One region of the Virgibacillus ainsalahensis genome, then DNA from elsewhere that is predicted to be linked to it. Evidence: riboswitches for the same ligand, from Rfam matches in the RefSeq annotation. Region 1 holds a riboswitch; each other region holds the start of a gene.
The links. A riboswitch is a leader RNA that binds a small molecule or an ion and turns the genes downstream of it on or off. The one in region 1 is predicted to bind S-adenosylmethionine.
Positions count from the first base shown of each region.

Region 2: it holds a riboswitch for S-adenosylmethionine, as region 1 does, so the genes downstream of both, ACZ427_RS19045 (O-acetylhomoserine aminocarboxypropyltransferase/cysteine synthase family protein) here and metK (methionine adenosyltransferase) in region 1, are expected to answer to the same signal.
Region 3: it holds a riboswitch for S-adenosylmethionine, as region 1 does, so the genes downstream of both, ACZ427_RS16070 (5-methyltetrahydropteroyltriglutamate--homocysteine S-methyltransferase) here and metK (methionine adenosyltransferase) in region 1, are expected to answer to the same signal.

Region 1 covers NZ_AP043943.1:1,253,409-1,261,635, reverse strand. The annotation lists gene ACZ427_RS05935 (ABC transporter ATP-binding protein) at 1-311, opposite strand, end outside; gene ACZ427_RS05930 (GntR family transcriptional regulator) at 308-676, opposite strand; gene ACZ427_RS05925 (hypothetical protein) at 679-1,446, opposite strand; gene mnmM (tRNA 5-(aminomethyl)-2-thiouridylate-methyltransferase MnmM) at 1,614-2,180, shown strand; gene ACZ427_RS05915 (tetraprenyl-beta-curcumene synthase family protein) at 2,209-3,291, opposite strand; gene ACZ427_RS05910 (gamma carbonic anhydrase) at 3,379-3,891, shown strand; gene metK (methionine adenosyltransferase) at 3,939-5,141, opposite strand; SAM riboswitch class I at 5,330-5,437, opposite strand; gene pckA (phosphoenolpyruvate carboxykinase (ATP)) at 5,653-7,239, shown strand; gene ACZ427_RS05895 (ABC transporter substrate-binding protein) at 7,440-8,227, shown strand, end outside.
Region 2 covers NZ_AP043943.1:3,846,631-3,854,857, reverse strand. The annotation lists gene cls (cardiolipin synthase) at 1-640, opposite strand, end outside; gene ACZ427_RS19065 (multicopper oxidase family protein) at 890-2,431, shown strand; gene ACZ427_RS19060 (DnaJ family domain-containing protein) at 3,230-3,589, shown strand; gene megL (methionine gamma-lyase) at 3,678-4,862, opposite strand; gene rarD (EamA family transporter RarD) at 5,291-6,217, shown strand; SAM riboswitch class I at 6,310-6,425, shown strand; gene ACZ427_RS19045 (O-acetylhomoserine aminocarboxypropyltransferase/cysteine synthase family protein) at 6,535-8,227, shown strand, end outside.
Region 3 covers NZ_AP043943.1:3,263,729-3,271,955, forward strand. The annotation lists gene ACZ427_RS16045 (sensor histidine kinase) at 1-988, opposite strand, end outside; gene ACZ427_RS16050 (ABC transporter permease) at 1,018-1,704, opposite strand; gene ACZ427_RS16055 (ABC transporter permease) at 1,701-2,432, opposite strand; gene ACZ427_RS16060 (ABC transporter ATP-binding protein) at 2,432-3,376, opposite strand; gene ACZ427_RS16065 (SLAP domain-containing protein) at 3,602-3,985, shown strand; SAM riboswitch class I at 4,096-4,197, shown strand; gene ACZ427_RS16070 (5-methyltetrahydropteroyltriglutamate--homocysteine S-methyltransferase) at 4,308-5,411, shown strand; gene ACZ427_RS16075 (fructose bisphosphate aldolase) at 5,579-6,472, shown strand; gene ACZ427_RS16080 (hypothetical protein) at 6,536-6,778, opposite strand; gene ACZ427_RS16085 (VWA domain-containing protein) at 6,814-7,881, opposite strand.

The DNA of each region.
Region 1 (8,227 bases):
TTATCAAAATCAGCAAATTGATTTTGATAAAAATGTATGAGTTCTTCAATCGTAAAATACGGATAAAAATAATCAGAATCTGTCAGGTAAGCTAATTTATTACTGATCTGTCTGTTCACCTGCTTGGAATCAATCAGCACTTTTCCAGTGGTAGGTCTGAGAAGTCCAGCAAGTAATTTTAAAAATGTTGTCTTCCCACTTCCGTTTTCCCCAATCACACCAATTATTTTGCCTGATTTAAGTTTGGTCGAGCATTGATCAATCGCTTTATGGTTGAGGTATTTCTTCGTTACATTTTCCAGTTGAATCACTTATCGTCTCCTCCTTCCATTTCAATACCACGGATCATTTCATCCAGACTATAGCCCATATCCTGCATATCACGGATAAATTGCTCAATAAATGCTGCCTTCATATCCTCTCGCAGAGTACGCAACCTTTCCCGGTCTTTTGTTACAAACGTCCCTTGTCCCCGCCTCGTTTCAACAATCTCCATATTTTCCAGTTCTCGGTAAACCCGGCTGACCGTATTTGCATTCACCCCCGCCTCCAGTGCATATTCCCGAACTGAAGTTAGTTTTTCCTCGGGCTTTCTGTCGCCGCGAATAATCTCACTGGAAATTCGGTTAATCAACTGTTGGTATATCGGTTTATTTGCATCAAAATCAATTCCCATTATTATACCTCCACTTTACGATCAAGCATGTAAGCAGATACCAGATATAATACGGCTGTGAAGATTCCATAAAATACATACGTACCCAGAAACACCGTACCTTCTAAGCCGCTAAAATGAAATAAGCCGGAGGTAACCGTTAATTCACTTACTTGATAAGAATCAAACGGTAGTGAAAACGATCCCCATTTTGTTAATAGATCATAGAGTGCCGAATTCCAAAATAAACTCATTAGCTGGAAACTGAGAATTAATAAAACAAATACTGCAATAATACTTAATCCTCGCAGATGGGTGCGCCACAGTTGATGTAATGTCCAGAATAAAAGAATTACAATTGTTGGAAAGATAGAAATCATTATCATCTGCGTACTTGTAAACAACAGTAGAATGAAAAGCAGAAACCAATTGATCGAATAAACTTCCCAGACCATATTTATGCCTATAACAAAGAACGATAAGATAAATAAATAACTGAAAGCAAAAATGACCCCATTCAAAAATTTCACGAAAAGTAGTTGATGGATAGATTGAGGGTTATGGAGAAATAATTCCAATTGAATTGCCTCTGTATTCAGACTGAATAATACCGCTAATGGTAAAATAACAAATCCAAAAGCCATAATGCTTAAAAGTAAATTTATGATGTCTTGGACATTCGTTAAATTACTGATAGATATGATAAGAATTGTGACAACAAATGGACCGATAAAAATGCCTCTCATTATTTTCCATTCTTTCCTGTATAACGATTTAAAAGCAGGATTCATAACAATAACCTCCCTTGTTCTAGTGTGATAGTTATATAGTACACTAGAACAAGGGAGGTTGCAATAAGGTACAGCTTTATAAAAATATCCAACCTTTTTTGATTAATGAATGTTGTGATAAAATAAGTATGTATAAAAAATACTAAATGAAAGAATGTGGATGCACGATGCTTAAAGGAATCCTAAACTATGCGCATTACCTATTAGAAGAAACGATTCAAAAAGGAGAAACTGTAATTGATGCGACCTGTGGAAATGGAAACGACACTTTATTCTTAAGCGACCTTGTCGGTAACAATGGGCATGTATTCGCTTTTGATATTCAGCGACAGGCCATTACAACCACGAAACAGATATTAATCGATCATAATCGTACGAATGTGTCGCTAACTCATGATAGTCACGAGAATCTTGCAGAATATTTACCAAAAGATAAAATTAACACAATCGGGGGCGCAATATTCAATCTCGGATATTTACCGAGGAGTGATAAGTCTGTTGTCACTAAGGGCGAATCAACAATCATCGCCATCGACACAATCTTGAGTCACCTTAAAAAAGAAGGTTTGATTGTACTCGTCGTATATTATGGGCATGAGGGCGGTAAACAGGAGAAAGATGCCCTGTTAAAACATGTACTGCATCTCGAACAGAAGAAATATAATGTATTACAGTATGGGTTTATTAACCAAAGAAATGACCCGCCGTTTATATTAGCAATCCAAAAGAAATAATGATTGAAATTTATGGAACGAGGTTTTTTTAAGCCTTTTGTTTCCGGATTTCAATCAACTTATAATATGTTTTCGAGTTCCAATGAAAAAAAATCGAAGTTGGTCCGCTCGCTTTTAACAGCGCTTTTTTCATATCGGTTGCACCTGCCAGTTCTTTCACTTTTGGATCACCCAGATATAAACCAACAAGTCCCATCTGAACCATTTGATGAAACCTCTGGTCAGGTAATGCCTGTACACACTTCTTCGTTTGTTCTATAAAATAGATGAAACGTTCTTTTAACTCTTTCTGATCTGCGTAATAGTTGCAGAAGTTTAAATCCGTCTCCTCCAGATCTTCATACTGATCAATATAGTAATCCAATAATATATGTAACCCCTGCATAAATGGAAAATAGCCTTTATAAAATTTTTCGGCCAGTTTTTCCGTCATCTTTCCACCTAACGCATAAGATACGAGACAATAAATACCAAGTGTCGACCCGCAAGCAGCAGAAAATTCATACCAGCTTAGGTTAGGTGCTTGTTCTTTGTGCTGTTCATGCCACATCGTTAATCGTGGGATTCGCTGATCAACAGTGACATGTTTATGTATTTGTAAATCACTATACAGCCCTTCCAGATTTCGTAAGTATGCTTTCAAGACATTATAGCAATCCAGATTTCTTATTGTCTTGTGGCAAGTCTGGACAAGCTCGGTTAAATATCTTCCATCATTCTGATCTTCTCGTAACTCATAATAATTTTTCAGGTTATTATCTGGTGTCAATGCATCTCTCATCGCTTGATGCAGAAGCTTAAAATCTTTTGGGTCCATCGATGTACTGCGATCACACAAGTTATCCAGGTAGTCACTGATTGTCTGATAAGCTGTTATAAACTGGATTGCTTCCCTCCACTTATCTCCTGCAAGTAATGCATAAACACCACCACCCTGACAATGAAACCGTTTTGCCTCGATACTTGCAAGTGCTTGCGACCGTAATTCCTCATTTGGTATTTGTTCAGCACGGCTTTTCCAGTAGGATAATTCTTTCTCGACCTCAGGAAAAACTTTCCGATATACTGTTAGCATTAAGGTGAATGCCGAAGTTGGTATACTGCTTGTCAATTCAACACCTCCATCTATATTACGAAAGTTTTCATCTTTTTTGTTATACTATACCTATATCATCATACTTTGCAGGAGGAATCAAATATGCATGCTTATAAAAATACAGAACCTTCTATCCATGAATCAGTATTTATCGCAAAAGATGCCCTGGTAATCGGTGACGTATCCATTGGTGAAAAATCAAGCGTGTGGTTTAAAACAATCATCCGAGGGGATGTAGCACCAACCCGCATCGGCAAACGGGTGAATATTCAGGATCTTTCCATGCTTCACCAAAGTCCTGATCGTACATTATTAATTGAAGATGATGTGACAATCGGTCATCAGGTGACCTTACACTCTGCGGTTATACGAAAAAATGCGCTCATAGGGATGGGATCCCTTATACTGGATGGCGCTGAAATCGGGGAGAATGCCTTTGTGGGGGCAGGAAGCCTTGTGCCACCAGGTAAAAAAATCCCAGCAAATACAATGGTCATGGGCAGGCCGGCAAAGGTCGTCCGTGAATTGACGGAAGAAGATTTTGCAGAAATGGAACGGGTAAGAAGTTCTTATGTGGAAAAAGGAGAGTATTATAAAAAAAACACGGATTTATAATACAAAACGGACAATACATGCGGAGTGCTGCATTGTCCGTTTTTATTTTATTTATTTTCAATAAGGGCTTTTAATTCATCCACCTTGTCCGTCTTCTCCCATGGGAGTGAAACATCCGTTCTTCCAAAATGACCATACGCAGCCGTTTTTCTAAAAATTGGTTTTTGGAGATCAAGCATGCGGATAATTCCTGCAGGACGCAAATCAAATAATTTACGAATTGCTCCTACTAATTCTTCCTCGCTTACAATTCCTGTACCAAATGTATTGACCGCAATGGACACCGGTTCTGCAACCCCGATTGCATAGGCAAGCTGCACTTCACATGTTTTTGCCAGTCCTGCCGCGACAATATTTTTAGCCACATAGCGTGCAGCATACGCAGCAGAACGATCCACTTTCGTAGAATCTTTCCCACTGAATGCACCCCCACCGTGACGAGCATAACCACCATAAGTATCAACAATAATTTTACGTCCGGTTAATCCTGCATCGCCTTGAGGACCTCCAATCACAAAACGGCCTGTCGGGTTAATGAAGTATTTTGTAGTACCATCCAACAGCTCATCAGGAACAACTGGTCTAATCACATGTTCAATAATGTCTTTTTCAATTTGTTCTGTTGTCACATCCTGATGATGCTGGGTGGAAATAACAATAGTATCCACTTTGACCGGTTGATCATTCTCATCATATTCCACAGTGACTTGGGTCTTCCCATCTGGACGCAGATAGTCGAGAATCTTTTCCTTACGTACCTCAGATAGCCGTTTCGCTAATTTATGTGCTAAGGAAATAGGAAGCGGCATTAATTCTTCCGTTTCATCACAGGCGAAACCGAACATTAATCCCTGATCCCCTGCTCCGATAGCATCAATTTCCTCATCTGTCATTTTTCCTTGGCGCGCTTCCAATGCTGTATCCACTCCGCCGGCGATATCAGCAGATTGTTCATCGATTGCTGTTAATACAGCACATGTTTGTGCGTCAAAGCCGAATTTCGCACGAGTGTACCCAATTTCTTTAATGGTTTGACGGACAATTGCCGGGATATCCACATATGTATTTGTAGAAATTTCTCCAGAAACCAATACTAGCCCTGTAGTTACAGTTGTTTCACAAGCTACACGTGCAAATGGATCCTTTTTTAAAAGTTCATCCAAAATAGCATCTGATATTTGGTCAGAGATTTTATCCGGATGTCCTTCTGTTACTGATTCTGATGTAAATAAACGACGATTGGCAGCCATATGGCTAAATCCTCCCCTGATAGTTAATTACGGTACTCTATTTCCATTTTTATTTCGATATTATCCAAAGTAATACTTGACTTGTCGTCAATCATTGGCGACAGCCTAGGGTTTCTTATACTTAAAATCCTTATTAAAGTAAAAAAGCCCTTCCTGCAGTCATGAGGAAAGGAGTTCATGGCCTTTCACTCTTATTGTTCAAGGAGATATCCTTGCAACAGGTAAGCACCTTTTCACATGATGTGATGGTTGCTGGGCTTCATCGGGGCTGTCCCTCCACCAACTCTGAATAAGAGAGTATCCGTTCGAAATTCAGCTTACCGAAACACGCGCTCTGTGTCAACTAATTTAACATTATATTAGTGAATACATAAAATTTTATCAATAAATCTTTTTATTAGTATGGACTATTCATTTTAATGTGTTATACTAATAATCAGATTCAACAATTTCATGTCTATCATAAATGAGTATAATTAAATTAAAATTTATTAAAAAGGCAGGTATTCATATGAAAATGGTAGAAAGACCATGTTTAAAGGATATTTATTCCCACCATAATCTGCAAGCTAATTTATCCGTGCCTCAATTAGTTGAGAAGATTCTTTCCCATGATGAAGGGGTACTGACGGCAACGGGTGCAGTTGTTTCCACAACAGGAGCCTATACAGGGCGTTCACCAAAGGATAAATTCATTGTGAGAGATGATGTTTGTAATGAATATATTGATTGGGGTACTGTTAACCAGGAAATTGATGAAGATTCATTTAACAAGCTGTATGAAAAAATGATTACCTATTTAAAAACTAAAGATGAGTTGTATCAATTTAAGGGATTCGCCGGTGCAGATGAAAAATACCGCCTGCCTATTCAAGTCATCAATGAATTTGCATGGCATAATCTATTCTCCCGTCAATTATTTATTACACCGACAGAGGAGGAACTCAAATCCCATCAATCTGAATTCACTGTCATCTCTGCGCCAAATTTTAAAGCGGATCCTGCTGAAGATGGTACAAATTCAGAAACATTTATTATAATTTCCTTCAAAAAGAGGGTTGTGTTAATCGGAGGAACGGAATACGCCGGAGAAATAAAGAAATCCATTTTTTCTATCATGAACTATCTACTTCCCCGGCAGGATATTTTATCCATGCACTGTTCTGCTAATGTCGGTCAAGAAGGTGATGTTGCTTTATTCTTCGGATTATCCGGTACAGGTAAAACAACATTATCCGCTGATCCATACCGCCGGTTGATTGGTGATGATGAACATGGATGGAGTCCAAATGGTGTCTTTAATATTGAGGGTGGATGCTATGCGAAATGCATAAGCCTTTCCCAAGAAAAAGAACCACAGATTTTTAATGCCATCCGGTTTGGCTCTGTCTTGGAGAATGTTGTTCTTGATGAACAAACGAGGATGCCGGATTATGATAACACATCTTTAACGGAAAATACACGAGCAGCATATCCCTTAGAAAATATCGATAATATTCTTTCACCTAGTGTCGCTGGGCACCCAAACACAATCATTTTTCTTACAGCGGATGCGTCAGGAACACTGCCACCAATAAGCAAATTGACAAAAGAACAAGCAATGTATCATTTTCTGAGTGGATATACGAGCAAACTTGCTGGTACTGAACGTGGTATCACAGAGCCTCAGGCAACTTTCTCAGCCTGCTTCGGATCACCGTTTCTGCCATTGGCACCATCCGCTTATGCAGAAATGCTCGGAGAGAAGATTGATCAACATAATTCCAATGTCTTTTTGGTAAACACCGGCTGGACTGGTGGTTCATATGGTGTAGGTAAGCGTATGAAACTATCGTATACACGAGCAATGATTCATTCCGCATTAGAAGGAGAACTAAATTCAGCTGAAACAACGCAAGATGAAATTTTTGGGTTGGAAATACCAACCTATGTCCCAGGTGTCCCTGATGAAGTATTAGTTCCAAAAAACACGTGGAAAGACAAAAATGCTTATGACTCTGCAGCAAAATCATTGGCAATGAAGTTTCATGAGAATTTTAAGAAGTTCTCTAAAGCTAGTAATGAAATAAAGCAGGCAGGACCTGTTTATAAAGCATAACCAATTATATATTCCTCATCCCAAAAGGAATTAATTTATATCGAAGAACGAAGCCGACCTCCCATTGTGGAGGTCGGCTTTTTTTGCAGCTAAGCAAATATAAAAAGTTACCAAAAGCCCACACTGGGCATTCACACATTTTTTTAAATAAGCATAAACTGGGATGACATATCACTATTTAAATGAAAGGGTGGAATGATATGAAAAAAATAAAAGTATTTACTGTATTTTCCTGTCTGATACTCCTTTTTCTTTCTGCATGTAATACCGATAGTAAAACCTCAATCAGTCTAGCTGAAGTGACTCGCTCCCTTTTTTATGCCCCGCAGTATGTAGCACTGGAAAAGGGATTCTTTGAAGAAGAAGGATTGGATGTTGATTTGCAAACAACATGGGGCGGCGACACGACAATGACTGCTTTATTGTCTGACGGTGCTGATATTGCGCTGGTTGGGTCAGAGACTTCCATCTATGTGTATGCACAGGATTCCAAAGACTATGCGATTAATTTTGCACAATTAACTCAAACAGATGGTACATTTCTTGTAGCAAAAGAACCTCAGCCTGACTTCGCATGGGAAAACCTTAGAGATAGCTCTTTTTTAGGGCAGCGTGTAGGTGGTATGCCACAGATGGTTGGTGAATTTGTATTGAAAAAGCATGATATTGACCCACATGGTGATTTAGAATTAAGTCAAAACATTGATTTTGCTAATATTCCGGGAGCCTTTGCATCTGGCGACTATGACTATGTTCAATTATTCGAACCAACAGCAAGCGTTTTTGAAAAAGAAGGAAATGGTCATATTGTTGCCTCTTTTGGTGAAGAATCCGGTACAGTACCTTATACCGTATTTATGACGAAGCAAAGCTATATGGATGAAAATGAAGAGGCCGTGAGCAAGTTCACCAGGGCTATTTATAAAGCGCAGCAATGGGTAAAGGAAAACAACGCCGAGGACATAGCAGAAGCGATACAGCCATATTT
Region 2 (8,227 bases), 1.3 Mb from region 1:
AGTTGACTTTAAGCCTTGAAGGAAAGAAGGCTTCTACTTGAACCCCGGCATTTTTCAGTCGCTTTATATACTTTCCCCTAAGCCTGCGTGAACCCATATCATCATATAGTAAACGTACTTCCACCCCTTCATTTGCTTTCTTTATTAAAACTTCGGCAATACGCTGACCAAGTTGATCATTTCGTATGATGTAATACTGCAAATGGATATGATTCTTAGCCCTTTCCAAATCCTTGATGAGTGCAGTAAACTTCTTCTCACCATCCGTGTATATTTCCACGCCATTATTCTGGGTAAAAATAGCATCATCATTCCGCAAATGCAAATACACCAGATCTTCATATTCTTCTATTTCTTCATTGGCGAAATCAAATCGTCTTTCTTCCAGTGCCCTCAGTTGGGACTGTACGGCTGTTTTCACGCCTAGTCTGCTTTTCGTATCCCATGTAAAAATCCGGCGATTGCTTATTGGCTTGCCAAAAATTAAATAAAGGAAAAACCCCGCAATCGGAATAAAAAGAAGTACCATCAGCCATGCCCATGTAGAGCTTGCATCTTTTCGTTCCAAAAAGATGATGGAAGCGCCCAAAGCAATATTGAGAAGCATGACAAGTCCTAATAAAAACGTCCATATTCCCATCAAACATCCCTCTTCCTCAGATCTTCTCTTTCCCTCTAATCCTATCTCCCTCTAATTTCCCCTAATATCCATAATATAGCACAAAATGTATCTTCAATATATTGATTCTATTATAAGTTTATAAGTTCGTATGATATGGAACCTGTCTATGGGGTAAAAAAGAAATGAAGAAACCGTTATATTCGCCCTATCATATATTGGACTCCTGTCATCTACTGTATTAATACCTAATTATGGGAGTTGGAAAACATGAACCTCAGAAAATTTGTAGATCGGCTGCCAATTATGGAAACATTAAAACCGAAAGAAATAAATAATAAAGGAACCTATTATGAAGTGTATATGGAGGAATTTACTCAAAAACTGCATCGGGATCTCCGCCCCACGAGACTTTGGGGATACAATCGCCAGTTTCCAGGGCCGACAATCGATGTTGACCAAGGCGAACCCATCCAGGTGAAGTGGATAAATAATCTGCCGGCAAAACATCTTCTCCCAATTGATAAATCCATCCACAATGTAGCACAACAGCCAGAGGTTCGGACAGTTACCCATTTGCATGGAAGTGTAACAAAGCCCGACAGTGATGGTTACCCTGAAGCATGGTATACGAAAGGTTTCCGTGAGGTGGGGGAATTTTTCGAAAGAGAGATTTATGAATATCCAAATCAGCAGCGCCCTACAACGTTATGGTATCACGACCACGCCATGGGGCTTACCAGACTCAATGTGTATGCAGGGCTTGCCGGAACGTATATCATCCGGGGCGCACAGGAAAAAGCGGTGCCCCTGCCAAAAGGAAAATACGAAATTCCGCTCGTCATTCTAGACAGATCATTCAACAAAGATGGTTCGCTCTTTTATCCGAGACAGCCGGATGATGCTGAGGGTAATCTGCCAGATCCCTCCATTGTACCTGCATACCTTGGTGACACGATCCTCGTCAACGGTAAAATATGGCCGTATTTTGATGTAGAACCCCGTAAATATCGATTTCGGATTGTAAATGCATCAAATACACGCAGCTATCAATTATCTCTCGATTCCGGGCAGGCATTTTATCAAATCGGATCTGACGGAGGGTTCCTGCAAAAGACAGTGAAAGAGGACGTACTGACTGTTGCCCCCGCGGAACGGATGGATGTCATCCTTGACTTCTCCAAACATAGCGGACAATCAATTATTTTGAAAAACGACCTCGGGCCTGATGCTGATCCAGAAGATAATACAGATGAAGTGATGAAATTTAATGTCAATCAACCTATTTCAGGAAAAGATCAAAGTATTATTCCAAAAAACCTGTCCCACATCCCTTCTTTAAAACAAAACAAGATTGAAACCATCCGAAATTTGAAACTCGTTGGCTCGTCTGACGAATATGGCCGGCCCCTATTATTACTGGATAACCAAAAATGGATGGATCCCGTCACGGAAACCCCGCGATTGGGTGCAACGGAAATATGGTCATTCATAAATATAACCGGATTCAGCCACCCGATGCATATCCATCTGATTCAATTTCAAGTATTGGATCGCCAGCCATTTGACCTGGAACTATATGAAAAAGATGGCAGTATTAAATTTACAGGTCCGCCTGTAGCTCCGGCTAAGAACGAGCGTGGATGGAAGGATACCATATCATCACCTTCTGCACAGATTACCCGTGTCATTGCCAAGTTTGAACCCTACTCCGGGGACTATGTCTGGCATTGCCACATCCTGGAGCATGAAGATTATGATATGATGCGGCCATTACGGGTAGTTGATCCTGATGATTACCATAATAATTAGATTGAAAGCGAACTGCGTTGATGGATAGCGCTGTTCGCTTTTTATTTACACCGATTCCTTATGATTATAATCATGTTATAATGATGAAAAGAAACTAACCAATTACCTTTTAATTAAGAAGACTCTTTTTACAAATTTTGTTATCCTTATCCCTCACACAGTTGATATAAAAGACGACGTAACTTGAAATTATGGTTGGTGCGATTACTCGCTGCGGAAATACACTACGCTTTCCGCGGGCGGCTGGTGAGCCTCCTCGTGCTCGTCGTGTTGCAAGATTATTCAGAGATGCGACACTCCTCGCAGAAAAGATTGCTATCGCACTGCGGGGTCTCACCGATGCCTCTTCTCCCGCTGGAGTCTTCGTGTATTTCCTTCGCTGGTTAGATGATTTGCAACTTCATCAAAAGACTTATATTGCCTGATTATATAACATACATAGTCATGCACTTTTAAGATGGTTGATTGGAGCGGAGCACCGTTGACTCCAGCGGGAACAGCACGAGCTGAAGACCCCGCAGCGGTGAATTAAAGAACATAGGCTAAGAACGCCCCCTCCTGGGACTGCGGTTACTCGTCCCACCGTAAAGATTTGGGGCAACGCCTATGTGACCAACATCGTGTTGGCCCGAGGCTGAAGCCGTGCCCGCTAAAAAGCAACGGTCCGCAGCGGAAATCAACAGAGCAGTTACTTCGTCTTTTATATCTTTTGTGTCAAAAGCTACTCACTCTTTTCGATGGGAAGCGTAATCACAGCCCAAAATTTTAGAAAACAGTCAATAAGAAAGGAAGTTCTTCATGTATATATTTGTAGAAGAAAAAATAAAAGAATCTATTAAGAATGGTGACTTCAATAATCTGCCCGGCAAAGGGGAACGGCTTGATTTGAAAGAAGATTTCCCCGGACTGTCTAAAGAATTGAATATGTCTTACAGAATCCTCAAAAATGCAGGGTATATTTCTGAAGAAACAGATCGCAATAAAGAGAACATTACATTTGATGATTTATTAACAAGTGTAACCGGTGAGAAGAATGAAGCTAAACTTAAAAAGAAAACACAGGAATATGAAGTGTTTATCAAGAAAAGAAAATTGCACAAAAACTCCAAGTTTGCAACATATGCCAAGAAAATATATAGTAAATTGCTTAATAAATGAAGGTGAATTGCATGAATGCAGCCCAACTCTCAAAAGAAAACACGTCTAACCCAAAAGCCCTGGACTGACGTGTAAGTGTAATTCCATCTTATAAGTGATCTAATGCCTGCTCCAAATCTTCCCAGATATCCTCCCATGATTCCAATCCGACAGACAAGCGAATCAGCTGATCCGTAATCCCCATCGATTTTCGTGATCCTTCAGGTACAACGGCGTGTGTCATTGTTGCCGGGTGCTGAATCAATGTCTCTGCATCTCCAAGACTCACGGCAAGCTTTAAGAAGGAAAGCTTGTTTAGCATTTTTTGCGCATCCGCTTTTGTACCTTTGATTTCAAAAGAAATGAGACCGCCCCCCCGCTTCATCTGCTTTTCTTTTATATGGTAATCCGCATGGGTTTCATCACCTGGATAGTACACATTATCCACGTTTGGATGATTTCGGAGTTTTTCAAAGACCTTTTCTGCATTATCACAATGGCGGTCAAGACGAATCGGTAATGTTTTCAGACCTCTGAGCAGAAGCCAAGCATCAAATGGCGACATAATTCCACCCATGTCTTTTTGTGTTGTCATCGCCACTGAATCCAGGAAATCCCTTTTCCCAACGACAAGCCCTGCAACAACATCCCCGTGGCCGCCAATATATTTGGTTGCACTATGAATAATGATATCACAGCCAAGCTCGAGCGGCCGCTGCAAATAAGGAGAGGAAAATGTGTTATCAACGACTACCGGTATATCATACTCCTTTGCGACTTCTGCTACCATCTCAAGATCAATCAGCTTCATTGTCGGGTTAATTGGTGTTTCCACATAAATACAAACCGTTTCCGGCTTGATGTGTGACCGGACTTCCTCCTTTGAAGCCATTTCTGAGAAATCATGATCAATATTGTATTTTTCCTTCATCATCGTCAGTAACCCGAATGTGCAGCCATATAATCCGGACGAGCATACGATATGATCATTTGCCTTTGTCAGGGCAACAAGCACAGCAGACACCGCAGCCATCCCGGAAGCAAATGCAAGACCACGCTCTCCTTTTTCAAGTGCCGCAATCCGCTCTTCTAGTATTGTTACTGTCGGGTTTCCGATTCGGGAGTAGACATATCCTTCCTCTTCACCGGCAAAGCGTCTTTCCCCTTGTTCTGCTGTATCAAATGTATAGGTTGATGTTTGGAATAATGGTTCAGCCAGGCTTCCGAGCATATCTTTTGAATCATATCCTTCGTGTATAACTGTCGTTTCAAAGTTTTTTTGTTTTTTTGACATGAAATAAACCTCCGTCAATTGTTTTTAAAACATTCTAACTACTATATTAACCTATAATACTATCGTTTGAAAGCGTTCATTCCTCACAGCTCATTTTTCCATGCTCTTATCGCATAATATGCTCCTTTTCAAACTTCGCAATTGATATAAAATACGATGTTGCGACGTACAATATCACTGGGTTGATTTCCGTTAGAGTTAAAAACATCAACCTTCAGTTCAAATTATGTCGCATTTTATCGTTTTTGTATCAAAAAAAATAATCTATTAGAAAACAGCCTTTTAAAGCGTGCTATTACAGGCAGCGGTTGGGATAGATCTACGGACCTTAGGCTAGCCCGCGGAGCCTTTTCGGATTGAGCAGGTAGATTGCTTAATCCGGTAATACCTTCTAAAATTGGTTTACTTCATTAATGGGGGAAAGAAGAATGAAAAACAACCAGGAAAAAATCGGAATTACATATGCGGCAGGGGCATATCTCTTATGGGGGTTTCTTCCAATCTATTGGAAAATGGTCGACAATGTTTCTGCCGGAGAAATACTGGCACAGCGAATTATATGGTCGTTTGCTTTTATGCTGGCAATTGTTTTAATTTCAGGGAAATTTCCCGCCTTCATCATGGAATGTAAACGAATCTGGAAGAAAAAGAAACAATTGCTTGGCATTAGCCTCGCCTCTATTTTTATCAGCCTGAACTGGCTGACATTCATCTGGGCGGTCAACAGTGATTATGTCGTCCAGGCAAGTTTGGGCTATTATATCAACCCACTTGTCAGCATTCTGTTGGGAATTATCGTATTAAAAGAGAAGTATACAGGAAGGCAGTTTCTCTCATTTATTCTAGCAGCTGTCGGTGTACTTTATTTAACCGTGAGTTTCGGTGTATTCCCATGGGTGTCTTTCGTTCTGGCATTTTCCTTCGCTTTTTATGGTTTATTGAAAAAGATGGTCGATCTCAGTGCTATGTTCGGTTTAACCATTGAAACATTGATTGTTACACCAATCGCCCTGATTTACGTCTTTACACTATCCGAAAATGCATTCTCTATGGCGACTCCTCTTTCCGCAACAAATCTCCTTTTAATGGGTGGAGGAGTGGTTACTGCAGTTCCATTATTGCTGTTTGCAAGTGGGGCTAAACAAATCCCGCTCGCTATGATCGGTTTTCTGCAGTACATTGCCCCAACAATTATGTTGTTTCTAGGTGTATTTCTATATAATGAACCATTCACGCAAGCACATCTAATCGCGTTTTTATTTATCTGGGCCGCATTAATTATTTATATGGCATCTTCATATAAACGGCCTGTTTCAAAACAAAAAAACGCCGGAGCAGGAAAAAGAAATACATAAAACAACTGTTCGAAAAATATTTATTTTGGCAAAATAGTTGACAGGCTGTCAGGCTTCAGCCTATAATGTTGAGTAATTCAGAAAAATTAAATCTCTTATCCTGAGTGGCAGAGGGAATAGGCCCTGCGAAGCCCGGCAACCTTAATGCAAGATGAAATTGCTTTAAAGGTGCCCCATCCTACAGGTCACATGATCTGGAAGATAAGAGGAGGACCGGTTCGAATATACGCCCTCTTCTTAGGAAGAGGGCTTTTTCATTCCTTTTCCAACGTTCCAGTACGATACCAAACCATCCAAAATCCAAGGAGGAATCATTCATGACTAACTTTCATTTTCACAACCCGGAAACAGTACTACTTCACGGAGGTCAGGAACCAGACCCTACTACAGGTTCACGGGCAGTACCAATCTATCAAACAACTTCATACGTTTTTCGTGATACAGAGCATGCACAAAATCTGTTCGGTCTGGCAGAACCGGGAAATATTTACTCCCGTATCATGAACCCAACCGTTGATGCTTTTGAACAGCGAATCGCTCAGCTTGAGGACGGTGTAGGCGCAGTAGCAACCTCATCCGGGATGGCTGCGATTACCCTTTCCATATTAAACCTGGCTTCTGCAGGAGATGAAATCATCGCCGACAGTAATTTATATGGTGGTACATACAATCTTTTCGTAAATACATTGCCGCGCTACGGAATCGATGTGAAATTGGTAGATGGTACGGATCATGAAGCAATACAGGCTGCCATTACGAATAAAACAAAAGCTATATTTGGCGAAATTATCACAAACCCAAGTCTTAATGTCTTCGATGTAGAGAAAGTAGCCGAAATTGCACACGACAATAACATTCCATTAATCATTGATAATACGTTTGCCACACCATATATGACAAAACCACTTGCATGGGGTGCTGATATTGTTGTCCATTCTGCAACAAAATGGATTGGTGGTCACGGCACGACAATTGGTGGTGTGATGGTCGACGGCGGCCGTTTCAATTGGAATAACGAAAAATTCCCTGGATTTACCGAACCGGATGACAGCTACAATGGGCTTCGTTATGCTGACCTGGGAGCTGCGGCTTTTGCCACAAAGTTCCGTGTACAGCTGTTGCGTGATATTGGTGCGGCATTAAGTCCTCACAATGCATTTTTATTATTGCAGGGACTAGAAACACTGCACTTGAGAATGGAACGCCACAACAAAAATGCTCAGGAAGTCGCTGCATACCTGCAAAAGCATCCAGCAGTTGAATGGATTAATTTCCCTGGTCTTGAGGAACATCCGTCCCACAACCTTGCAAAAAAATATCTAGCAGGCGGGTATGGATCTATAATCACTTTTGGAATTAAAGGCGGACGTGATGCAGGCAGAAAATTAATCGATGGTGTTAAACTCTGGTCCCATGTTGCCAATGTTGGGGATGCCAAGTCATTAATTATTCACCCTGCATCAACAACACATCAGCAATTAGGTGTCGAGGACCTTAAACAAAGTGGAGTAACGGAAGAATTGGTTCGGTTGTCCGTTGGAATCGAATCACCACAGGATGTTCTTGCTGATTTGGATCAGGCAATCACAGCTGCTACAGGTGAGCCGGGGTTGTATGAACCAACAGAAGAAGATGTAGTTAAATGGTTGCTATCTTCCCCATTTGACCGCAGTAATGGTGGTATACGCAAGAAGGTGATTGCAACAGTTTCAGCCGATCAAGCCAGTGAGAAATTGGAAAAAATTGGATTTGAAGTAATTGCCATTGATGAAGTATCGAATGCTCCGGATGAAGCAGATGCCATTTGGGTAAAAGATCAACAAGTTTCTGCATCCATTATCGAAGAAGTTGCCAATAAACAAGGAAAGATCCTATGGGCCGAAAACGCTTCTGATGTCGATCAGAAATCACAGGAAAATGCTGATAAAGCAGGCATATCGATCGTAACAGGCAAAAACCCTTATGATCAGGCGATTCGTTTACGAGCGAATCAAGCTTCCCGCGTAGGTG
Region 3 (8,227 bases), 1.9 Mb from region 1:
CCCGTATTTGCAAGCTTCTTAAACCGCCACCTGCCTGATGACTCTTTACCGTTGTCCCATTATCCTGAATGAACAGACGTACAATAGATTCTGTTACCTGCAGATCTACCCCAACTTTTGTAGCATTGCTGTGTCTGGCAACATTGGTTAAACCCTCTTTTAAACAGGACTCTAACAGTCCCCATATATGAGCCGGTACCAGTAACATATTACCTGATTTTTGAAACTGGATCTCCATCAGTTGAAAATTTTGCACAATGTATTCCAGGCTTTCAACACCAATCAATGTAGTTGGAGTCATATTATGAACGGTCTCTCTTAAATCTTTCGTACTGCGCTCCAATCGCTGTTTGACTTCCTCGAGAAGTTTCTCCGCTTCTTTTGTATCCTGGACATACGCATGGGCTTGTAGTGCTAGCACTGCACCAGTCAAATCATGCCCTAAATGATCGTGAAGCTCTCTGGATATCCGGTATCTTTCCATCAGTTCTGCATGATGTGATGCATTTTTATTAGCTTCCAATAAATCTGCTTTCATCTGCTCCAGCTCATACCTGGATTTTCGTTGTTCATCCGTTTCCAGCCTAAACTTCTGCTGATTCTTTAACATGAAGTACGAAAAGGCTCCAAAAAAGTAGGCCTGGAGAAAATACCAATAAATAAGGTTTGATGATGTGGATAAGAAAAACACACCCAGAAAAAGCAAAACAGATAGCAGCCATTTCCCTTTTAATACAAGCTCGAATAGCGGCAGCGCCAGTCCAAAGTAACTAATATCGGAATAAGGAAAATATAAAAAGCAAAAGAATAGATCAAACAAAACCGTCCAGACAGGCAAAGAAAAACGCCAGCGTAAACTCACCATCATTAACAGTAGAAGGATCAGGACGAATGTATGGATGGTGGAATCCGCAATTACCCATAAATGAATAAGCAAAACGATATTCAGAAAACGCCATACATTTATATATAACATCGGTTCTTTCATTACATTCACCCTAATCTATCTAGTAAACGCTAGTTAATTTTTCTTACACTGCCAATGATCATAAAAACGATTGTATATAGCCATAATACGCCATTAATTAGCAGAAATTCAGAAACACTTTCTCCAAAAACGATCCAATCAAGCCCTTCGACAAGCCAGTACGTAGGAAATATAACAGCAATCCGCTTTAACAGATCAGGAAACATTTCCAATGGAACAATGATGCCGCTCACTAAAACAACCAAGATGATAAGTGACATATAAATTAGAAATGATGTATCCTTATTACGATAAATGGAAATCCATGCTAACGCAATAGCTAATGAAGTAAAGCTGAAAGAAACATATAAAAGTAATAGCCAGCCTGGTTGATAAAGTTCATGCCCAAAAAGCACGCCACCATAAACAACAATAATACATTGAAGTATTAAAATGAAAACATAAGCTAAAAGGTTTTGACTTAAATATTGAAAATGGGTAACCGGTGCTACCGCCAACCGTTTAACTACTCCTTTTGAACGATCCTCAAGCATAATGGTTGCTAAACGGATACCGACAAATAAAAGCAATATTCCAAAATACTGGTAACCATAAGGAAGAAATGGCCAATATTCTCCTTCAGGGAAAAAAATACACGCGACGGGAAAAAGCATGAGGAAAGCAATATTTGTTTTGTTACTGAAGCTTCTTTTTAAAGCAAAATGAAAAATTGTCATATTATTTTCCTCCTTCCCATAACAAGCATTAGAATAAAGAGAATGACCGTCGCAATCAGGAGAATATTAGCTGGAAACCACGCTTCTGCCACGTTAGCGTTCTTCATCTCATAAATCGCTTCTATCGATAAAGTTAGTGGATTTACATAAGTATTGACAAAGTCAAAAACTGCGGTTTCCGGCATCGGGAAAAATAACCCCGCCAAAACAACAAAACCAACCCCATACACTTCACTTAACCGTTCTGCAACCTTAAAGTTTTTCACGGAGAATGTGAAGATCAAGCAAACAACACTGGATAAAATCGCCATTAGGGAAATGATATAAATCGCCCATAGCCAGTTTCCCCAGGTGACCCCCAAAACAAATTGCGAAAAGGCCATGAGAATAATACCCAGTAAAATGGAAAATATGATCCCACACATCATAATGGAAAAAGCATACATGGTTTGATTAAAGGGCAAAGAATAAATTCTTTTTTTGTTTTCCGTAAAGAAATCAATATAAATATAATTCATTACAACCGAACCACCAAATAACTGAAAGACAAGCACCATCGTAATTGCATTTTCATTTATATAAGGTTCTCCTGCGTCTGTTTCAGCACCTGAAAGAATGAAAGAAAAAACGGAAAGTAGAATAATGGGCACTACAAGCAGCAGGATTAAAACAATATAGTTTCTGAGCATTCTTAATGCCGTAAATTTGATCGTTGAAAGAACCCTCATTATTCTCCCCCCTGATCCCTAAGCTGCTTCCCAGTTAACGTCAGAAAAACATCCTCTAAATCTGGCTTATCTGATTGGATTCCAATTACTCCAGCGTGCTCCTTCACAAGTGAGATGATTCGATCTAGATTACCAGAATTAAAGGCAGAAATTACAGTTATCTGACTTCCTGATACCATAACCTTTTTCACTCCGGTGATTTTTTCCAGGCGGTTTACTGGAACGCTGTCAGAATTGGTCACATCGATTTTTACTTTTTCTTCGTGTTGAATCGTTTGAATCAATTCATCTACTGTGCCTTCTTTTATAATCTGCCCCTGATCCATAATCACCACTCTGGAAGCAATTGCTTGAACCTCCTCCATATAGTGGGTGGTATATAATATTGTCGTACCATTCTCCCTTAACTTTCTCACCGCTTCTAAAATATAATTTCTTGATTGTGGATCAATACCGACAGTTGGTTCATCCATAATTAAAAACGTTGGCCTGTGTGTCAATGCACACGCAATATTTAATCTTCGCTTCATACCACCGGAAAATTTGGCCGGTGTCTGTTTGGATTTATCTCCCAAACCGACAAATCGCAATGCTTCTTCCACTCGAATCTTCTTATCTTCTCCTTTTAGACCATAGACACCTGCAAAGAATTGTAAGTTTTCCTTTGCCGTCAACTCTTCAAATATTGTGATCTCTTGAGTAACAAGCCCTATTTTTCCTTTATTCTGATTGGAGAAGGGATTTTTGGATTGACCGAATATACTAACCTCTCCGCGCTCAAAAGGCGTCATTCCAATCAATGTCTGAATTAATGTCGTTTTGCCTGCCCCGTTTGGACCAAGCAAACCAATAATTTCCCCTTCTTGTATATTCAGGTCTATATAGTCCAGCACAACATTTGACCCGTATCGTTTTACAACATTTCGCATAGAAGCAATCGTCATATTTTACATCCTTTCTTTTATTATGTTTTAAGTATGATAATTTTCATGTCCTTTGAATAGTTACATTTGTCATTGAATATTAGAACGCTGCTATGCCATCCAATGAGAGTAGGTTTGTTAGCAAAGTCTGTATTCTTATCGTTTGTTGTTTTGTCATAAAAAATATAAACTGTCTATATAGTCTGAAATTCGCCCCGAATATGACCGAATAATGAGGTGTTAACGATGCAGGAACTCCAGTTTGAAGAAAAGTGGGAGCAGGCGCTTCCTGACAAGGATAGAGAAAAGATTATAAAAGTTTTTGAAGAAACAAAGAGACAGGTAACAGATGAAGTTACTTACATCCCTCTATGGAACGCGACCAATTATCTTGGGGATCTATTAATCAGTGTCCTTGTCCAAAATGGGACCGATGAAACGATTAAATTTGAAAATAAAACCCTGACCTTTAACCAGCATAACCAAACAATTGCCAGCAATGTATTTACAATTCCAAGATTAGAGATTCCCGCAAAAACAAGTGTCCCATGGGCGTTTATTTTTCCAAAAGATAAAATGGAAACAGCTGCAAATATGGACATCCCGGGTAAAATCGAAGCACCATTATAATGCAATTGCTTCTAAATCAACTAAGATTTTATTTAATTTTTTCAATTTTCGTATTGACATACTGTTTAAATATCTGTATCTTTAACATTAATAATTAAATAAGTAACACATTCTTATCCAGAGAGGTGGAGGGACTGGCCCTTTGAAGCCTCGGCAGCGGACTAATTATAAGTACTGTGCCAATTCCAGCAGAATTTACTTGAAGATAAGAAGAGCGAACATTTCGTAACCACAAGCCTCTTCTTATAAAGAAGGGGATTTTTTAATTGCAGAAACGCTTTCGATTATCTTCACAAATATTTTTGGGAAAGAGGGAGATTAAATGACAAAGACAACAGTAAAAGCACCATTTCGAGCAGATCATGTAGGAAGTCTATTACGACCGGAACGCATCCACCAGGCACGTAAAGACAGAGAGACAGGAGTCATTTCAACAGAAGAACTGTACCAAATTGAAACAGAAGAAATTAAAAAAATTGTTGATAAGCAGATTGAAGTTGGTTTGAGTGCCGTGACAGACGGAGAATTCCGTCGCCGTTTCTGGCACACAGACTTCCTAGAGGAACTAAGTGGTGTGGAAGGATATGTACCGGAGCACGGATTTAATTTCGTTGGTGTGGAAACAGAAAAATATGATGTTCGTATTAGCGGAAAAGTATCCTTTAATGAGAACCATCCACATATTCAACAGTTCAAGGATTTTAAAGAAATCGTTGGTGATCGTGCCATTGCAAAACAAACCATTCCAAGTCCGAACCAGCTCTTTAATGCAGGTATTCCAAATTTTGAAATCTATCCCGACATTGAAGACTTTGCAGGAGACGTTGTCCAGGCGTATCGTGATGCTATCAAAGCTTTCTATGATGCAGGTTGCCGTTATCTTCAGCTTGATGATGTATATATTGCAGGTCTCTCTGCACCGGACATCCCTTTTGCAGACACCGAATTATCACGTGAGGAACGTATTGATTTAGCGATACGCGTGTTAAATGGAGTATTGGAAGGACAGCCGGAAGATTTAACGATTACAACACATCTATGCCGTGGAAACTATCAGTCTGCATGGGCGTTTGAGGGCAGCTACGCAAAAATCGCACCTACCTTCTTTGCCAAAGAAAAAGTGGACGGGTTCTTCCTGGAATACGATGATGATCGTTCTGGAAGCTTTGAACCGTTGAAACATATCCCAGACGGCGGACCACGTGTAGTTCTTGGTGTGTATACATCCAAGTCCGGTGAACTGGAGGATAAAGCAGTCATTCAGTCTCGTATTGAAGAAGCATCTAAATATGTGCCGCTTGAACAGCTATGCATCAGTCCACAATGTGGCTTTGCATCGACTCACCACGGGAATAAATTAACAGAAGATGAACAGTGGGCAAAATTAAAATATATTGTCGACACAGCAAAAGAAATATGGAAGTAATTTCCCTTTCCCCTTCTGTCTAAAGGACATGGGGGGCATCTTATGGATAAACTGGTTTTAGACTTCCTCATTTTTAGCCCAACCATCCGTAAAGTGATACAATGAGAATGTGGGAGTTTCTTCTGCCTTGTAGAAAAAAATCTGACGACTGAAAAGGAGTGGAGTAAATGCAGGAAAATCAATTAGAAAAAATCAAGAACGGAAAAGGATTTATCGCAGCACTGGACCAAAGTGGCGGTAGTACTCCAAAAGCATTAGCGAGTTACGGTGTTTCTGAAAATGATTATTCAAATGAAACGGAAATGTTCGATCTTGTACATGCAATGCGTACACGAATCATTACCTCACCTGCTTTTGATCCTGAGCATATTCTTGGAGCCATTTTATTTGAGCAAACAATGGATCGTGAAATCGAAGGCAAATACACTGGTGACTATCTGGCTGAAGAAAAAGGTGTTGTACCATTTTTAAAAGTCGACAAAGGATTGGCTGACATCTCCAACGGCGTACAGAAAATGAAACCAATTGATAACTTGAAGGAAACACTAAACCGCGCGAACGAACGCCATATTTTTGGTACAAAAATGCGCTCAGTCATTAAAGAAGCAAATACTGGGGGAATTAAAGAAGTCGTTGACCAGCAATTTGAGATAGGAAACCAAATTATTGAAGCCGGGCTTGTACCAATTATAGAGCCGGAAGTAGATATCCATAGTAAAGACAAAGAACAATCCGAAGAAATATTAAAAGATGAGATATTGAAGCATTTGAATAATTTAAATGCAGACCAGAATGTCATGCTGAAATTATCAATCCCAACAACTCCAAATGCGTATAAAGAATTAATCGATCATCCACGTGTTGTACGAGTTGTTGCACTTTCAGGCGGTTATTCCCTGGAAGAAGCAAATGAAAAATTAAAAGAAAATGATGGATTAATCGCCAGCTTCTCAAGAGCGTTAAGCGCAAACCTGAATGTCAATCAGTCTGATGAAGAATTCAATGCAACGTTAAAAGAAGCAGTTGAATCCATCTATGATGCATCTGTTAATAAAAATTAATCACATAGAAAGAGGGACTTGGCATTGAATTGAAAGGCCAAGTCCCTTTTTTTCTGCATCTCCCTAATCCATATTTCTTAATTCCTGTCTCTCATCCAGTCCTCGCTCCCGTACCTCCTGTCTGATATCCAGGCCTTTTTCGCGAGCTTCCTGGCGCATGTCGAGAAATTCACTCCGGATATGCTGACGCATGTTCAAAGCACGGTCGGAAAGGAGGCTTCGGATTTCTATCGCATCCACGTCTTCCATAATCTCTTCCATATACCGTGTCAGGTCCTTCTGCCTGCTTTCTTCCTCATTGTTCAAATCGACCGCCTCCGTGGAGTATTCATTGGAGAGGTCTACATATTCACTGACCTGTTCATAGTTGGTCGAAACATTTTCACTGACCCAGTCATACCATTCATCGATAAGAGCACTCCGTTCTTCCTCGAAGGTCCTGCTGCAGCGATTGCTTCCAGAGCCTCCCGTTCAGCTTCCTCAATGTCAAAACCAATGATATTGACAATGGCGCCAATATCAGAGGACTGCATCGCCTCTGCCTCGGCGACTGGATCACCTCCGCAGGTTTCCTTTCCGTCACTCACTACGTAAACGACATTCTGAACATCATCACCTTTAAGGTTTTCCAAGTCTGCCGCTGCTTCTTCCATAGCCAGCCCAAGCGGTGTATAGCCGGTCGGAGAAAACGCCTGCAATGCCTCGGTGAAATTTTCCTCTTTGTATTCCCCTAGAGAATACACTTCTTCAGTAGTAGAACAGGATTTTTCTTTCCCGTCCAGCTGGTTGGTTCCAGCATGACCGTATACACGCAGTGATACATTAGCATGTTCGGGGAGGTTTCCTGCAAAGTCGGCAATGGCGTCTTTGGCCAGATCCATTTTCACCCCGCCATCCACCTGTCCCGCCATACTTCCACTAGCGTCCAGAAGAATTTGTACATTCATATCCGGTATGTATGCTGCTTCTTCATCTCCTGGTTCCCCGTCAGGCGCAGCTGTGATTTTTTCAAATTCAACATCCACCGTGTCGAGGGTCCCCTGATATTCACGGTAGTCACCTGCAGTCAGTCCAACAATACCGTGGAAATATTCTTCCGGTTCCAGTCCCTCCGGCCACTGATCGATCTCAGCTTTTACTGCTTCTTCATTGAAATTCTCTCCACCATATTCACCTGGCCCTGCATTCATCCAGGCGATGGTATCGTCGGATTCAATTTCAAATTGGTCATATCCCAAAGAATCCACTGGTTCCGGTTCAATTTCCGATTCCTCTTCAGTATCTTGTTCAGTTACCTCTTCCCCGTCAGCGGAGCTTACTTCCGATTCCGATGAGGTTCCGTCACTTTCACTACATCCAGCCAATAAAATAAAACTAAATAATACGATGGCATATACGATTTTCTTCATTTCCTTGCACACAGGAAAAATGATTCTGTGTACGTCCCTCCTTTGCCTTGATATTTTTTATTTCTAAAAATTATTTTACCAGTAATCACGCAATGTTCAACCGGCTTAGTTAATATTCCTCATGACTATACATGGGGATATTTGACGCCTACATCAAATCAACCATATTTTCTTCCACTTTCCTAGACTGAAAATGGAAGGTGAATCTTTGGTGAAATTTGCAGCCTGCAATCCATTTCTGTAGTTGACTTTTTGATGAACCCTTGCATTTTTGGTACTATCCTAAAATATTTTTATCTGATAACCCTTCTATTGGTTGATCCCTTCTGCTTTTCCCTTTAAAGTT